4 regions of the Rossellomorea sp. GCM10028870 genome follow, and region 1 is predicted to be linked to each of the others. Evidence: riboswitches for the same ligand, from Rfam matches in the RefSeq annotation. Region 1 holds a riboswitch; each other region holds the start of a gene.

The links. Region 1 has a riboswitch for S-adenosylmethionine ahead of ACFQWC_RS19370 (sugar ABC transporter substrate-binding protein). Riboswitches for the same ligand answer to the same signal wherever they lie in the genome.
Region 2: it holds a riboswitch for S-adenosylmethionine, as region 1 does, so the genes downstream of both, ACFQWC_RS06885 (methionine biosynthesis PLP-dependent protein) here and ACFQWC_RS19370 (sugar ABC transporter substrate-binding protein) in region 1, are expected to answer to the same signal.
Region 3: it holds a riboswitch for S-adenosylmethionine, as region 1 does, so the genes downstream of both, mtnK (S-methyl-5-thioribose kinase) here and ACFQWC_RS19370 (sugar ABC transporter substrate-binding protein) in region 1, are expected to answer to the same signal.
Region 4: it holds a riboswitch for S-adenosylmethionine, as region 1 does, so the genes downstream of both, ACFQWC_RS14985 (homoserine dehydrogenase) here and ACFQWC_RS19370 (sugar ABC transporter substrate-binding protein) in region 1, are expected to answer to the same signal.

The regions. Positions count from the first base shown of each region.
Region 1 is NZ_JBHTGN010000005.1:181,761-184,892, reverse strand. Features, by position in the region: gene ACFQWC_RS19375 (sugar ABC transporter ATP-binding protein) at 1-270, opposite strand, end outside; gene ACFQWC_RS19370 (sugar ABC transporter substrate-binding protein) at 287-1,372, opposite strand; SAM riboswitch class I at 1,818-1,924, opposite strand; gene ACFQWC_RS19365 (CTP synthase) at 2,160-3,132, opposite strand, start outside.
Region 2 is NZ_JBHTGN010000001.1:1,315,092-1,318,223, reverse strand. Features, by position in the region: gene ACFQWC_RS06890 (tryptophan--tRNA ligase) at 1-864, shown strand, start outside; SAM riboswitch class I at 1,084-1,193, shown strand; gene ACFQWC_RS06885 (methionine biosynthesis PLP-dependent protein) at 1,289-2,410, shown strand; gene metC (cystathionine beta-lyase) at 2,403-3,132, shown strand, end outside.
Region 3 is NZ_JBHTGN010000001.1:1,721,424-1,724,555, forward strand. Features, by position in the region: gene ACFQWC_RS08870 (pyridoxal phosphate-dependent aminotransferase) at 1-209, opposite strand, end outside; gene ACFQWC_RS08875 (carbon-nitrogen family hydrolase) at 331-1,113, shown strand; SAM riboswitch class I at 1,217-1,373, shown strand; gene mtnK (S-methyl-5-thioribose kinase) at 1,490-2,671, shown strand; gene mtnA (S-methyl-5-thioribose-1-phosphate isomerase) at 2,690-3,132, shown strand, end outside.
Region 4 is NZ_JBHTGN010000003.1:205,166-208,297, forward strand. Features, by position in the region: gene ACFQWC_RS14980 (aspartate kinase) at 1-225, opposite strand, end outside; gene ACFQWC_RS14985 (homoserine dehydrogenase) at 399-1,646, opposite strand; SAM riboswitch class I at 1,807-1,916, opposite strand; gene ACFQWC_RS14990 (DUF2254 domain-containing protein) at 2,177-3,132, shown strand, end outside.

The DNA of each region.
Region 1 (3,132 bases):
GTCCACTTCCTGGTACACGCAATGGATGCCATGCTCCTTCGCTTTTTTCGGAGATTGATAGTCTCTTTTTTCAGAGTGAAGGATGATGTCTCCGCTGTCCTGCACATAGGCTCCTGATAAAATCTTCATCAGCGTACTTTTCCCTGCACCATTCGCCCCCAAGAGGGCATGGACCTCCCCCTCTTTCACATCGAAGCTTGCATTCTTTAGGGCTTTCACTCCTGAGAAGGTTTTATTGATATCGATCATTTCTAACAGTGGAGACGTCATCTCTTTTAACTCCTTTCTACTCTTTGAACGATTCTTCAAGCGTTTTTAATTCATCTGTATAGCCTTGCTCACTTGCTCCCCAGCCATCTACATGCTCGTGTAATTGATCTGTGGTAATCGTTTCTCCAGGCAATGCTTCTTTTTCAATAAATACCGGCTCAAGCTTTACTTTCTCAGGCGTTTCCTCGCCATTTAGCTTTTGATATAAAAACCGGACCTGCACGCGTCCGATATCTTTCGGATCAACGGCTGCCGATGCCACCCACGGGCTTCCATCTTTTTGAATGATTTGCAGGTCTTCATCACTCATGTCGATTCCATATACTTTGATTTCATCTCTCCCTGCCGCTTCGATTGCCCGAACGGCGCCTTTTGCAAATTCATCCCAAGCAGCCCAAACAGCATCGATGTCACCTTTGTTCGGATACTGTTTCAATATGGCCTCCATTTGAGCCTGTGTATCCAGTGCTGTATTCTGAGTAGCCGCTCCAAATGCCGCCACCTCTTTAATATCAGGATTTTTTTCTAAAAACTCCTGATAGGCTACTTGGCGTCTTTCCATCGGGGCAAAGCCTGCAACCCAAATTTTCACGATCTCACCCTTACCGCCAATCTCATCTGAAAGCTTCGTCAAGGTTTGTTCAGCCATTTGCTGATCACCCTGTTCGAGGACCGTCACCTCTTCTGAAGCAACATCCGCATCGAATACGACAACCGGAATGTTTTGTTCCTTCGCTTTTTCCACCCCTGATTGCAGTGCTTCTTTCGTTCCATGATCGATGAGGATCCCATCAAACTTTTGATTGATGGCCGCATCCAGGTTAGAAGACATTTTTGCCAGGTCCCCTTCAGACGTAAATACTTGAACCTTGCCCCCAAACTTCTCTACCTGCTCTTTGACACCTTCTATGTATTGAGCGGAAAATGTCCCTAAATTGATTTGCATAATAAGGGCGATCTTTTTATTGGCCAATGGATGATCAGATGTTGCTTCCTTCTTCTCTCCACTGTCTGCGTCCGCCTCCTGGGATACCTTTGGCTGACAAGCGACTAAACTGAAAATAAGTGCGAGTAATACGAATAATGATGCCGTTTTTTTCATCTTTCTTTTCTCCTCCCGAGGTGATATGCCTCAATTTTTTAAAATATTCTTTTCATAAAAGATATTTGTTGTTTTAAAACCGGGATCTGCAAAGGCTCTGTCAACCAGTATGGCTGGATGGTGAGGGGAACCGCTCCGCTTGCAGCTAGCGTACGGCCGAGCCTCCTCAGCTTCGCTTCCGGGGTCTCGGCACGCCCGTTTTTCCGCAGGAGTCTACGCAGTTCCCCTCACCATCTATAAGAGATTTCCGTGACAGAGCTCAGTATTGACAGAGCAATCTAAAGGAAAGTATCCCTACTTTAAAGCTATTATCGACCTCCGTACACCTGGAGCGGAAATCAATCAGCACTTTCCCTTTAAAAGCAACAAAGTTCACAAAACATTCTTTGCAAATAAAAAAACCCCTTTTCCCAAGAGAAAAGAGGTTTATGTATAAATAAACGTACTCTTATCACTCAGGAAATTCTTCCTGCAGGTCTTAGCACCTTTCCGTCTAAACGGTAGGTTGCCGGGCGTCATCGGGCCAGTCCCTCTGCCAACTCTTTATAAGAGATTATGAAATTTGGTATAGTTCGCATGCGCTATAAACGATATGTTAACGATATGCGGGAATATTGTCAATATTCTTTTTTGGAAAATTTTATAGATGAGATTAAAGAGGAGTTCGTGAAAATTGTCGTTATTTGTAGAATGGTCGATAAATTCCGATTCCCCTTAAAAATCGGCCACCCCCACCCTAAAAAAAACCGCCCTCCCAAACCAGGGAGAGCAGTTACATAATCAAATCTTATTTCTCACCATACGCAAGTGACGCTTCCACGAAGTCTCTGAATAGAGGCTGCGGGCGTGTCGGGCGTGAAGTGAATTCAGGATGGAATTGAGATGCGACGAACCATGGGTGATCGCTTAGCTCGATGATTTCCACAAGACGGCCATCAGGGCTTGTGCCTGAGAAGATGAAGCCGGCTTTTTCCATTTGCTCACGGTAGTGATTGTTGAATTCGAAGCGGTGGCGGTGACGCTCATAAACCACTTCTCCGTCGTAGGCCGCATAGGCTTTTGAACCTTTTGTCAGCTTACATGGGTATAGTCCAAGACGCAGTGTCCCACCAAGATCTTCGATGTCCTTTTGTTCTGGTAAAAGGTCGATGACAGGGTATGGCGTTTCAGGATTTAACTCAGCAGAGTGAGCTCCTTCCAATCCAAGAACATTACGTGCGTATTCTACAGATGCCAGCTGCATACCAAGGCAGATTCCGAGGAAAGGTACCTTGTTTTCACGGGCATATTGAGTCGCAGCGATTTTCCCTTCTACTCCACGGTCACCGAAGCCACCTGGTACAAGGATTCCATCTACATCTGCCAGTTTTTCTGCTACATTTGCGTTGTCGATCAGCTCAGAGTTCAACCATCTTACTTCGATGTCGCTATCGAAATGGTAGCCTGCGTGACGAAGGGCTTCCACTACTGAGATATACGCATCCTGCAGTTCAACATACTTCCCTACCAGGGCGATTCTTGTTTTACGGGACAGGTTTTTCACTCTATCAACGAGTTCATTCCACTCGGTCATGTCTGCTTCGTGGCAATTAAGCTTCAAGTGCTGACATGTGATTTCATCAAGCTTTTGATCCTGTAGTGCAAGTGGTACAGAGTATAGTGTATCTGCGTCCATTGCTTCGATTACAGCATTTTTATCAATATCACAGAATAACGCGATTTTGTCTTTCATGTCTTGAGTCATTGGCATTTCTGTACGC
Region 2 (3,132 bases), on a different contig from region 1:
CATGGGTTAACGAAGATACATGATCAGCATGAAATGAAAGAACTATCTTATGGAGTGGCGGCAGCTTGGTTAGCATTAGGGTTGGATCCTGATCGAGCGATTTTTTACCGTCAATCTGATGTACCTGAGATTTTTGAATTAAGCTGGATCCTCGCTTGCTTTGCACCGAAAGGATTAATGAACCGGGCCCATGCATATAAATCAATAGTTGAAGATAATCAAAAAAGGGGCAGAGAAGTAGATGCAGGGGTCAACATGGGCTTATTCACCTACCCGATATTGATGGCGGCGGATATCCTTCTATTCCAAACGGAACTGGTTCCTGTCGGTAAAGATCAAATTCAGCATGTCGAAATTGCAAGGGACATTGCAGAAAACTTTAATAAGCAATATGGCGAAACATTTGTTCTTCCCGATTATGTGATACAGGAAGAAACATCTGTTCTACCGGGACTTGATGGACGAAAAATGAGTAAAAGCTATAACAATACCATCCCATTATTTGAAGAATCAAAAAAGCTTCAAAAACTAATCAATAAAATCAAAACAGATTCTTCACCCCCTGAGGAGCCTAAGGATCCTGAATCGTCCGTCATATTTTCGCTTTATAAGGAATTTGCAACATCCGATCAAGTTGAAGAAATGAGAAGGAGATTTCAAGGCGGAATAGGGTGGGGAGAAGCGAAAAAAGAGCTATTCCAAGTCATGAATTCATTTATCGAGGAACCTCGATCCAAATATGAAGAACTAATAGCCAACCCCAAGAGGCTGGATGCCATTTTAAAAGAAGGAGCCGATAAAGCAAGAGAAAAGACGATTCCATTTATGAAAGAAATTAAAAGGAAAATGGGTATCTTTCATTAAATAAAATGAATCGCTCTATTTTTTGAATTCAGCCATTCATCTGGAGTTGATTGGAGGGAATGTGCGGACCTCTGCAAGAATATAGAAGCAGACGAAAAACGGCTCAAAAAGTTGCGTCACTATGTATGCTTCATTTTCGGATAATTCATAATTCTCATTGACATTTGTTCTTCTTTGTTATAAGTTATGGGAAAGTTATTTTTCACAAAATCATATAGTTTCTTATCAAGAGAGGTAGAGGGACTGGCCCGAAGACACCTCAGCAACCAGCCACAGTTTTAGGTATGGTGCTAATTCCAGCAAGTTGATGTCAACTTGGACGATAAGAGGGAGAACGAACGTACAAAACCTTCTTATTTTCATTAAGAAGGTTTTTTTGTTTTTTCCCTTTTCGTTTACAGGGAAAGAAAAGGAGAGAAGAATATTGAAAAAACATATTGATACTTTGCTTGTCCAGGCGGGAAACCGGAAAGATCCTGCAACGGGTGCTGTGAGCCTACCCATTCATTTATCGACTGCTTATGAACATAAGGGGATTGGGCAATCGACAGGCTATGATTACACAAGAACAGGAAATCCAACCCGCGCAACCTTAGAAGACACCCTCACTCAATTGGAAGAAGGGCACAGAGGGTTTGCCTTCAGCTCGGGGATGGCAGCGATTCAGGCAATCCTTAGCTTATTTTCCAGCGGGGATGAATTGATTGTTTCGAAAGACCTATACGGCGGGAGCTACCGTTTGTTCGTACAGTATGAAGCACAATATAGTATCAAATTTCATTTCGTCGATACAAGTGATGCCGGCTCCATAGAAGAACAAATTTCTAAGAGAACAAAGGCCATCTTTCTTGAAACGCCAACCAATCCATTAATGAATGAAGCAAGCATTTCTGAGGTTGCTGGAATCGCAAAGTGTAACGGGTTGCTTTTAATTGTCGATAATACCTTCTACACACCTGTTCTTCAAAAGCCACTCACTGAAGGAGCAGACATAGTTATTCACAGCGCCACGAAATACTTAGGGGGCCATAATGACGTGCTGGCAGGTGTTGTGGTTGTAAACACAGAGGAGCTGGCGGGAAAAATCTGCACCATTCAAAATTCCATCGGCGCGGTTCTCTCACCATTTGATTGTTGGCTTTTATTAAGAGGGATGAAAACCCTTAGTCTCCGAATGGCTCAACATGAAAAAAACGCAAGAAAACTAGCAAAATATCTTGAAGGGCACGAATGTGTAACGGACGTTTTATATCCGGGAAAAGGCGGCATGCTTTCCTTTCGAATCGCAAAGGAAGAATGGGTGGATCCCTTTCTCAAACACTTAAAAGTTATTACGTTTGCTGAAAGTTTAGGAGGGGTTGAAAGCTTTATCACCTACCCCGCAACCCAAACACATGCAGACATTCCCGAAGAAGAAAGAAATAGGTTGGGTATCTGCAACAGGCTCCTGCGGTTCTCTGTAGGAATTGAATTTATTGATGACCTGATTGAAGACCTGGAGAATGTATTTCAACAATTGGAAAAAGAGGTGCTTACGTATGAGTAAAAAACCATTTTCACTTCAGACGTCACTCATTCATTCTCACGGATTTGATAAAGAAACAGGAGCGGTCTCTACACCGTTACATCATGCTACAACCTTTCACCAACAGGATTTTGATCAATATGGAACATATGACTACAGCCGTTCGGGAAATCCGACGAGGGAAACTGTTGAAGAAACGATAGCGGAATTGGAAGGTGGAGTAAGAGGCTTTGCCTTTTCATCAGGGATGGCGGCAATCTCCACAAGCTTTTTATTATTATCGAGTGGCGACCACGTTCTAGTATCAGAAGAAGTGTACGGTGGGACATACAGAATGATTACAGAGGTCCTCACTAAATTTGGGATTGAATATTCATTTGTGAACATGAAGGATCTTCATGAAGTGGCTTGTTCAATTAAACACAATACGAAAGTGATTTATATGGAGACACCTTCCAATCCGCTTCTGAACATCACCGATATTGAAGGAGTCGTGAAGCTTGCCAAGGCGAATGGATGTTTAACGTTTCTGGATAATACCTTCATGACTCCCCTGCTGCAAAGACCGATCAGCTTAGGTGTTGATGTTGTTCTTCACAGTGCCACTAAGTTTCTTGCCGGACATAGTGACGTCTTGGCGGGGCTCGCGGTAACGGGAAATGAAGAGATTGCCAGGAAGCTTGCTTTCTTGCAGAATTCTTTCGGTGCGGTCCTCGGTGTCCAGGATTGCTGGTTGCTCTTAA
Region 3 (3,132 bases), on a different contig from region 1:
AATGGAGGATATTTATGATTCGATGGTGAAGCAGCTGCTTCTGTCAGTTTTTCCACAATATGTGGAGGAGTCGGCTGATCCGGATTTCCCTGCCCTAAATTAATGACATCATGTCCCTCTTCCACAACCGCATTCACTGTACTTGCAAGGGATGCGAAAAATTGTTCAGGTAATAAATCTAAACGTTTTGCCTTACTAAAGGTTTTCATATACTCACCCACTACATTTTTTTGAAAATTAATTACTTTCAAATTCTAGTCACAAATGATATAACGGAAAATAAAGAATGTAAAGGAATAAATTCCAAAAGTCTATAATGAGGTGAAGCAAATGATTCAAAAGATAGGTCTCGCACAAATGGATATTGTGTTCGGAAACCCTGAAGAAAACAAGAAAAAAGTAGAACAATGGGTTAAAAAAGCGAAGAATGACGGCTGTGATACAGTTGTGCTGCCTGAGCTTTGGACGACTGGATATGACCTTACAAGAATGGATGACATCGCTGATAACGGAGCGAAAGATTCATCTTCTTTCCTGACTTCTCTATCAAAGAAATATTCCATTCACATTGTAGGTGGTTCTGTGGCAAACAAAACACAGAATGGGGTGAGCAATACACTTTTAGTTGCGAATTCCGATGGCAGGTTGGTGAAACAGTATTCAAAGCTTCACCTTTTCAAGCTAATGAATGAACATCATTATTTACTTCCTGGACAAGAAGATGGCATGTTCACCCTTCAAGAAACAGAGATGGCAGGATTGATTTGTTACGACATTCGTTTTCCGGAATGGTTCAGAAAACATGTACTATTGGGAGCCAAGATTGTTTTTGTCGTAGCAGAGTGGCCAGCAGCACGAATTGATCACTGGCAGACCCTCTTAAGGGCACGAGCGATTGAAAATCAGTGCTTTGTAATCGCCTGCAACCGTGTGGGCAGTGACCCGAACAATGAATTCGGCGGTTGTTCCCTCATCATTGATCCCTGGGGAGAAATTCTTTCAAAGGGATCTCAAACGGAAGAATTGGTTTCAGCTGAAATCAATTTACATGAAGTAGAAAGAGTCCGAAAACAGATTCCGATATTTCAGGATCGAAGACCTGATTTTTATTAGAAAGGTTATTTCTTTAAAAAAACCGTTGACATGGAAAATACTTCAATGGTACCATTCAATTCATATGGAACATTCTGAAAGTTTAATTAAATAGCGTACGCAACTCTTATCAAGAGCTGGCTGAGGGATTTGGCCCTATGAAGCCCAGCAACCGACCATAATACCGTATTAAAACGGGGCGCAGTAAGCGCCGGATTGACTAATCCAGTAAGGCACGGTGCTAATTCCAACAGAAAGATTATCTTTCTGAGAGATAAGAGGCGACGAAGATACCTTCTTCAAGCCTCTTTCGAACATGGAAAGAGGCTTTTCTAATGCCACGGAAAAGCCTCCATAACACTGTACTCATAAGGGTGTACTAAAAGGAGGAACGAAAATGGCAATTACTAAACTCAATACGTATCAACCACTAACTGAACAGTCGGCAATTGTGCTGGCCATTCGTTTAAGAATTTTTGAAGATGGAACTCTCTTGACATGTAAAGAAATAGGAGACGGCAACTTAAACTTGGTATTTCATGTAGTAGAGAGTGAAACAGGTAAAGGAATCATTATTAAGCAAGCACTTCCCTATGCAAAGGTTGTAGGGGAAAGTTGGCCATTGACAATCGAACGGGCAAGAATCGAAGCCGGTGCTCTAAAGCTTCAACGATCATTTGTAGGGGATCTGGTTCCTGAAGTGTACTACTCAGATCCTGCACTTGCGATTACGGTAATGGAGGATTTGAGTGCACTGACGATTGCCCGGGCAGGCCTTATCAAAGGGGAAAAGTATCCACAGCTCTCCCAAGACATCGGAACTTTTTTAGCCAATACACTGTATTTCACATCTGATTATGCCCTTCATCCTTTCAAGAAAAAGGAATACGTGAAAGAATTTTCAAATCCTGAGCTATGCAAAATTACTGAAGATCTCGTATTTACTGATCCTTTTTTCAATAGTGAAACCAATGAATTTGAGGAAGAGTTATCTCAAGATGTTCAAAAATTATGGGAAGATTTCACTGTAAAGCTTGAGGTGGCAAAATTGAAAAAGAGCTTTCTGACTGAAGGGGAAGCGCTGCTGCATGGAGACCTTCATACTGGTAGCATCTTTGTAGATCAGAACCAAACAAAAGTGATCGATCCCGAGTTCGCCTTTTATGGACCGATTGGCTTTGACATTGGACAATTCATTGCAAACCTCATCTTCCAGGCGGTTTCAAAACCTGAAGAGAAGGATACGATTCTCCATCACATCCAGAATACCTGGAACGTCTTCTCTACGACGTTCTCCAAACATTGGATGGAAAGCCGAGATGCCTACACGAAAGTAAATGGCTACCTTGAATATGTATTGGAGAAAAGCTTTCAGGACAGCATCGGCTTTGCAGGATGTGAATGTATCAGAAGAACCATTGGCCTTGCTCATGTTGAAGATTTGGAGAGCATCGCTGATCAGGAACAAAGAATAAAAGCTAAACGTACTTGCATAGCTCTTGGAAAAGAACTGATCGTGAAACGCAAACAGATCCAGTCCATTGAGGGACTCATATCCTTAATACAGTCACATTCTTAATGAATAAAGGAGATTGACATGACACAAACACTTACAATTCCAACTTCACTAGAGTGGCATGAAGATTATTTACTGATTCTAAATCAACAAAAACTGCCTAACATAGTGGAATACAATAAACTCTCGACCATTGAAGATTATTATGATGCGATTATCACCCTAAAAGTGAGAGGGGCTCCTGCTATTGGCATCACGGCGGCTTACGGATTAGCCCAAGCAGCCTGTCAGTATGAAGCGAATACCCTAGCAGAATTCATGGACCTCTTTCATCGGGACAAGAAATACCTCATTGAATCACGGCCTACTGCAGTCAACTTGGTTTGGGCTTTAAATCGCCTGGAAAAGGTATTAGAGCATATATCTTCGGTTAATGAAGCCAAAACCAATTTACTCCATGCTGCAATCCAACTTCATGCAGAAGACGAGGCAGTATGTCGTTTAATAGGAGAATATGGATTAAG
Region 4 (3,132 bases), on a different contig from region 1:
CTGCTCCCCAGTGCTTAAGAGCATATCCATTTCTCTCTTGCTTGGCTCTGTGGAAAGTTCCCCTGCCAATTTCACGAGGGTATCAGTCGTTTTATTCATAGCTGAAACCACTACGACAACGTCATGCCCCTTTTCTTTTTCTTTCAAGACATTGAAGACCATCCGTTTGATTCGATCTGTAGAACCAACAGAGGTTCCACCAAACTTTTGAACAATAATACTCAAGTGATCCCCCTACTTTCTATCAGACCTTTTTTTGAAGCTATTTTTCACTAATGGCTGCTTTCCGCTCCTGGTGCTCGCTTCCCTCGGGAGTCAAGCATCTGCCGCTCCAATCAACATCGTGATAAACATTTCCTTTAAACAACGATCGATATGATACTTGGTTAATACTTTTTTTATGAAACGGCGACGCCAGTTTTCACCTCATTTTCCAACGGAATTTCTTTTAGAATAGAAACGGCTTGAATATCGTCATGTGTCCTTAGAAGAGTTTGAAGTGTGTCTTTGCTACCTTCAACAAAAACATACAAGTAATCGTCCAGCTGAATGCGATCCTTTAATGTAAACGATGGGATCCAGCTTTGATAATCTTCATTTTCACGGATCCTCAGAACCCATTGGTGGCTGCTCTCTTGATGAACTTCCCCGGTGCTCACTGTGCTTTGGGCAGAGTCCGTATACTTCCGTTCTATCAATGAAAGAAAATCCTCTACCATGGCGCTTCCGGTAGGTAATTTACCGGCCCCGGGACCCAGCAGGGTGATCCTGCCTACAAGGCTGCCCTTTAGCGAGATGGCATTTTCCACATCCTCCACACCGTAAAACGGATGGGTGTCATGGACAAGGATTGGTTCGACTTCACCCGTGATATGATTTGAAGAATCCCGTTCAAGGGAACCTACATGCTTAAATCGCAATCGAAATGATTCCGCTGCTTGAAGCCATTCTGCAGTCAGGTGTGATATTCCTTTTCGTCTGATATCCTTCCAGTCCGGCTGCTTGCCAAATGCCGTTTGACTTAAAATGAGAAGTTTATAGAAAGCATCATAGCCTTCAATATCACTGGTCGGATCAGCTTCAGCATACCCCTTCTCCTGGGATTGCTTTAACGCTGTCTCAAAGGAGATTCCACGTTTTCTCATTTGCGATAAGATGAAATTGGACGTCCCATTCAGAATTCCTTGAACCCGTTCAATCTCATTCACCTTAAGAAGCTGCCTGATACTGCCGATCACGGGAATCCCCCCCGCTGTCGTCGCTTCGAAACCTATGGTTACCCCATTATTTCTCGCCTTTTCCAATAGATCCGGACCATATTTAGCAAACATGGCTTTATTTGCTGTGACAATATGAATTCCCTTCTCGATGGCTTTGGTTAAATACGTATGACCCGGTTCTTCACCTACGATTGCTTCAAAGATCACATGAAGATCCGGGATATCCAGAATTTCTTGAAAATCCGTTGTGACCTTAATGGACGAATCAATGTTTCGTTGTTTAACAGGATCCTTAATAAGGATGGCCCTTACCTTTACCTCTTTACCGAGGACTTCCCTTATTCTTTCCTGATGGGTATCAATGGCTTCACAGACTCCTTGCCCGACTGTTCCAAACCCCAGAAGTGCCACATTTATCGTTGACATGCTTCAGCCTCCTAAGTATCTTTTTTTCAATTTTTCACTTGCTTGATTCATTCCTTTGAAGATCCACCCTGAGAGACGAAGATAGCAATGTGGGAAAGAAAGAGGGTATACAGAAAAGCCCTCTTCTTTTTAAGAAGAGGGCTAAATAATCATGCTCCTCCCCTTATCTTCCAGATCCGTATAGATCTGTAGGAATTGGCACCTTTACAGTCTGATCCTGTAGGTTGCCGGGCTTCATCGGGCCTATCCCTCCGCCGCTCTTGATAAGAGATATATCGTTTCGTTTTGGTATTACTTGCTATTTGAGTATGAATTGGATTATATAGGGGATTCATTCCTTCGTCAATACCATTTTTGGTATTTTTAAAAAATTCTTTCTAATGTCAATGGGTAGGGTAATTCCTATTGGTTTACTTGAGATTCGACTCCATCTACGAGCCTATAAATCTAATTTGCAGAGAGACGTTTTAACATGATCTGGCAGGGAAAACTAATCCATATCCCTTTATTTGAAAGGAACCGAATCTATTATGCTGAAAAAAGTGCTTCCCTTATCCATCAGAAAATATCTGCTCATGTCAAAACGGCAACGAATGCGTGAGATCCGACTGAACATTTGGTATATGCCATTCTTTTATATTTGTTTTTCCATACTCCTTGTAGCACTCACCCTCTACTTAGATCTGTATGCAGACATTTCTCAGTATACACTCGATTTTTTAAGTATGGATGCATCTGTTACACGCATGCTTGTCAGCACACTCATCGGGGCCATCCTGACGCTCAGTGCTTTCACCTTGAATTCACTGCTTGTTGTACTCACGATGTTCAGTGGTCAATTTTCGCCAAGGATGCTCCTTGATTTCATTTCGGACAAACAAACGCAACATGCCCTCGGAATTTTCAATGGCAGCTTTGTATATGTACTGCTTCTCTTTCTTTTTATCGGAGATTCAAAGAAAGAATTGTTTGTTGCTGCCCCGACCATGACGATCGGACTTGCATTCCTTACTGCTGTCACTTTTATCTTTTTCATTAATCATGCGTCTACTTGGATGCAGGTACACAATATCACGTACAATATGAAGCAGGTTTCTGAGGTGATGATCAATCAAACGCTGAAACATGACTTAGAAGCCCACCGAACTAGAAACACCGGCGATATAATGGAGCACCATAAGGAGAATATCATTCATGTGAAGTCAAGAGAGTCGGGATATATACAGTTGATTGATTTTCATGGAATGATTGAAGCGGCAAAAAATGATCAACTTGTCATACAGCTCCACTATAAAGTCGGGGATTATGTTTTGGCGGGGAATGAATTGGTGAGCATTTGGGGACCTGAAACCAAGGATATTTCTACTAATCACTATCTCGACTTTATCGAAATGGGCCATAAGGAGACGGAAATTCAAGACCTGCAAATGGGAATTCATAAGCTTGCAGAAGTAGCAATCAAATCCCTTGGAAATGATGATCCTAA